2 regions of the Arthrobacter zhaoxinii genome follow, and region 2 is predicted to be linked to the other one. Evidence: predicted binding sites of a transcription regulator. Region 2 holds the regulator's gene; the other holds the start of a gene.
The links. The regulator LexA, encoded in region 2, represses DNA repair genes until DNA is damaged. The targets are predictions, from matches to a motif close to TCGAACANNTGTTCGA.
Positions count from the first base shown of each region.

Region 1 (2,398 bases), 810 kb from region 2:
CTGACCTCCATCGGCACCGGACAGCTGATTTCCCGCACCGGCCGGTACAAGATCTATCCGGTGCTGGGCTGCGCCGTGATCATTGCCGGGCTGGTGCTGCTCTCACGGATCTCAGACACCACCGCCTACAGCTTCACAGCTCTTGGCATGCTGGTGATGGGACTCGGTCTGGGGATGCTGATGCAGAACCTGGTCCTGATTGTGCAGAACAGCGTGCCCGGCAGGGACATGGGGGCGGCGATATCCGCAGCGAACTATTTCCGGCAGATCGGGGCTTCCTTCGGGATCGCACTGTTCGGGTCGATCTTCATCCACCGGCTGGGCAATGAGATTGCAGCCGCGCCCCCGGGGGCCGGAGCTGCCCTCGGCGGGGACATCAATTCGCTGAGCCCGGCCATGCTCCGCGGACTCCCCGCCCCGGCGCAGGACTTCATCGCTGCGGCCTTCGGACACGCCCTGCCTCCCATCTTCCTGCTCAGCGTGCCCGTCATGGCAGTGGCCCTGGTGCTGTGCCTGTTCATCAGGGAAACGCCGTTGTCCACCACGTCACGGGTTAGCGGAGAGGCGGACCGCTAAGCAGCTGCCCTACGGCTGGTAGGTGGCAAGGATGGCGAACCCCACGATGGCGAACCCCAAAACCACTGCCTGATAGAGCAGGGACGGGATGATGAACATGGCTGTAGCGAGCCACCCGTCGCCCCTGACCATTGCCGCAATGAATCCGATCACCGCAATGCCGACGGCGGCGAGTCCCGGATATGCGAGGAAGCCGAACATCAGGTTCGAAAGCGGAGAAATCAGGAAAAGCGCATACCCCAGAACAACAGCCAGCATGCCGGCAATCCCCAGGCCGCCAATGCGGCGGGAAGTTTGCAGGTGTGCGGGCGCCTGCGGTGTGTTTCGGTCAATAGCCACGCTCCGGCCCCCATCCGATGGAAAGTACCCGGATCAGGGCGTCCTGCACTGGATCCGGTGTGTCTGGGAAAAGTGTGCCCCATAGGGGCATGTATTCCTGCAGCGGCACCGACGGGTCCTGCACCGGCGCTTCCGGATCCTGACGGGCGGGGCGGCAGGACCTCCGCCGCATCCGTCCCTGTGTGGTGTTGTTTGTCCCCGGCTGGTCGTACACTGGTGGCGGAGCTGTTCGAACATATGTTCGAATTAGTTGCCTATTGATAACCAAGGGATAACCAAGGGATAACCAGTGGGAAAGGCGCAGGCGGTGCGCCTGTGTACCGGGGCGGGGAGGAAGCTGAATGGGTGTCTTCAGCGAAGCAATAGAGGTGGTGTGCTCACCCGCGGGGCAGCCTCTGAGGCTTACATGGGGCGGCCGCACCTACAAGGTGGGAGCGGACCCGGTGCGCTGGTACGAACGCCGCAACTGGTGGGAAGAGGAAACCCGCGCCGAACGCGGACACGGCGCCGGACTGGTGGATACCGAGATCTGGCGGGTCCAGGCACGCGTCAATGACCGCTCCGACCTGCGCACCCTCGACCTCTCGCATCACGTCCGCAGCGACCGCTGGCGCCTGATCCGCATTCATGACGCACTGAGGGACAGCGCCTAATGAAGGACAGTGCCTAAGCAATGAGCTTTATCCACCTGCACGCCGCCACCGCGTTCAGCGCCCACTACGGGGTGTCCTGGCCGGAGGAGATGGCGCAGGCCGCAGCGGCCGACGGCGCCGATGCCCTGGCCTGCACCGACCGGGACGGGCTCTACGGAACGGTCAAGCACCTGCGGGCATGCATGGAAGCGGGCATCGATCCCATTGTGGGCGTGGACCTGGCTGTGCTGGATGACGGGAACGCCGTCACCGGCCGGGTGGTCATTCTCGCCCACGGGCATACCGGGGGAGCGGGCTACCGGGCATTGTGCCGGCTGATCTCCGCTGCACACGCCGCCACCTCCGCCTCACGGGCACGCTCCGGCAAACCGGTAGGCGTCACCATGGAGCAGCTTGCCGGGTATGTCAGCACAGAGGGGGAGGACGAACCGGTCCTGACCGTCCTCGTCGGACCGCAGTCCGACGTCGGCCAGGCCATGCGCAGCCGCAGTTATGCCGTCGCCCGCACCCTGTTCGGCCGCTGGCGCTCGCTGATCCCTGCCCGGGCGCTCGCCGTCGAGGTGGTCACGCATCTGTCCGCACCGGGGGAGAACCTCAGCCTGGCCCACGCAGTACGGATGTTCCGGCTGGCCGATGAGATGCGCGTGCCCGGCATCCTCACCAATGCCGTGCGGTACGTGGATGAGGATGGAGCCGCCACCGCTGACGTGCTCGACGCCGCGCGGTCGCTGACCTCCCTCTCCCACCTCCCGGACCGGCAGCCCAACGGGCAGGGCTGGCTCAAGGGGACACGGGAGATGACTGCCCTGGCCCGCGAGATCAGCTCGGAG
Region 1 is NZ_CP104275.1:2,026,242-2,028,639, reverse strand. It holds gene N2K95_RS09435 (MDR family MFS transporter) at 1-576, shown strand, start outside; gene N2K95_RS09430 (hypothetical protein) at 586-915, opposite strand; gene N2K95_RS09425 (DUF6504 family protein) at 1,257-1,568, shown strand; gene N2K95_RS09420 (DNA polymerase III subunit alpha) at 1,589-2,398, shown strand, end outside.
Region 1: N2K95_RS09425 (DUF6504 family protein) is a predicted target of LexA. The motif match lies at 1,145-1,160, and genes of this name have one in related genera.

Region 2 (2,398 bases):
GCGCCGGAAGAAGATGCCGCGCCCACCATCAACGTCGCGCCGCTGTCCGTAGCCGGGCGGCTGCGCGAAGGCCTGTTTGACGGGCACACCGTGGTGCTGACCTCGGCCACCCTGGCCATCGGCGCGGAATTCGGTCCCGTCGCCGGAGCCCTGGGACTGCTGGGCACCGGTGCGCCGAAATGGACCGGCACCGACGTCGGAAGCCCCTTTGACTATCCCCGGCAGGGCGTCCTGTACGTGGCGAAGGACCTGCCGAAACCCGGACGCGGTACGTCTGAAGAGCAGCTGGATGAACTGGAGGCGCTGATCAAGGCCTCGGGCGGCGGCGCTTTGGGGTTGTTCTCCTCCCGCCGGGCGGCGGAGGAAGCCGCCGATGTCCTGCGGTCACGGGTGGACTTCCCGATCCTCTGCCAGGGGGAATCCACCATGTCCGCCCTGGTCCAGCAGTTTGCCGACGACGACGCGACCTGCCTGTTCGGAACCATGTCGCTGTGGCAGGGCGTGGACGTTCCGGGAGCGTCATGCCGGCTGGTGATCATTGACCGGATTCCGTTCCCGCGCCCCGACGATCCCCTGATGACCGCCCGGACCCGGGCGGTCGCGAAGGCCGGCGGAAACGGCTTCATGAGCGTCTCAGCCACCCATGCCGCCGTCCGGCTGGCCCAGGGAGCCGGCCGGCTGATCCGCGCCTCCGGTGACAGGGGAGTCGTGGCCATCCTGGACTCACGCCTCGCCACCGCCCGCTACGGCAGTTTCCTGCGCGCGGCCCTGCCGCCCTTCTGGTCAACCACCGACCGTTCCGTGGTGCTCCAGGCCTTGCAGCGGCTCGCGGCGGAACCGGCGGGCTCGAAGAAGTAGCCGCTGCCCCGGCAGGATGGAAACCCGGGCAGGGCAGGAACGCAGAACAAAAAAGCAGCGCCGCCGGCAGGAAGTTGCCGGCGGCGCTGCTTTTTGTTTGCTTCGTACGGGCTGTCCCAGAGCGTCTAGAGCGAACGCATGACCGATACGACCTTGCCCATGATGGTGGCTTCGTCGCCGAGGATCGGCTCGTAGCGGGTGTTCTGAGGCAGCAGCCAGGTGTGTCCGTTGCGCTGCCGGAAGGTTTTCACCGTGGCTTCATCCTCGAGCAGGGCCGCAACAATGTCACCGTTTTCAGCGGTGGGCTGACGCCGCACAACCACCCAGTCGCCGTCGCAGATGGCCGCATCCACCATGGAGTCGCCGGCGACGCGGAGCATAAAGAGGTCGCCGTGCCCGACGAGCTGGCGCGGAAGGGGAACCATCTCTTCGACCTGCTGGTCCGCGAGGATGGGACCGCCGGCGGCGATCCGTCCGACCAGCGGAACCATGGCCGTGTCAATTGCGGTGGTGAGGTCGGAGACGCTCTTTGCTGCGGCCTTGCCGCTTCCCTCAGCGGCGCCGTTCGCCTCCGCAGGCGCCCGCGTGGTGCCTGCCTCTGCCGCACCGGCGTTGCTTCGGCGTGCGGGGGCATCGCGGAGCAGGAGCGGGACGAGGATTTCCATTGCGCGGGGGCGCTTGGGATCCCGGCGGATATACCCCAGCTTCTCCAGCTGGCTCAGCTGGTGGGTGACGCTGGAAAGGCTGGCGAGACCGACAATGTCACCGATTTCCCGCATGGACGGCGGGTATCCGTTGGCGTTCACCGAACGCTGAATCGTCTCCAGGATCTTGGTCTGACGGGCGGTCAGCCCCTTGGTGCGGCCTGCCGGCGACGGCGCGGCAGGGGAGGGGGTGCTGCCATTGGTAACACGGGCCACGTCGGCTTCCCTTCACAATCGGCCCGTGGACGCGGGCCGGATGGTTCTAGCGGTATATCAGGTGTGTTCTGCGGTGATTCTTCGTGCGGAGGTCTTTTTCGTGCGGGGTTCGGCTGTTTATGCGCCGGGCTGTTTTGTCAGTGGCGGATGGTTAGTTGGTTCCAGCCGCTTCCAACAGGTTCAACGCTAGGGGAGCGCAAAGGAATTTTCAAACATATATTCGAGCGAGTCTCGACAATGTTCGTAGATAAGTGCTAGAAATGTTCGAGTACAACTTAGAACATACGTTCGAGTACGGCCCACCGACACCTCGGCGGGCCAACCAGATGTTCGAATGCAGTTTCGATCCAGGGTGTTTTTCCGGTGCTAGTGCGGGAAGGTCCGGGACCGGCACAGCAGCACTTCGGACCGGAAAGGTATTGACATGTCAGTACACGTACTTCCCTTTACCACCATCACGCCGGCCCGGAGCGTTGCGCCCGAGGCGGCTGCCCGGGAATCCGCACGGCTGCGCCTCACCCGCCGCGGCAGGCTGGTCCTGGTGGGCGTGCCCCTGATGCTCGCGGCCGCTGCCCTGCTGGCCTTCATCGGGTTCTTCACAGCCCCGGCCATGGCGTCCG
Region 2 is NZ_CP104275.1:1,219,412-1,221,809, forward strand. It holds gene N2K95_RS05695 (ATP-dependent DNA helicase) at 1-858, shown strand, start outside; gene lexA (transcriptional repressor LexA) at 984-1,778, opposite strand; gene N2K95_RS05705 (LysM peptidoglycan-binding domain-containing protein) at 2,203-2,398, shown strand, end outside.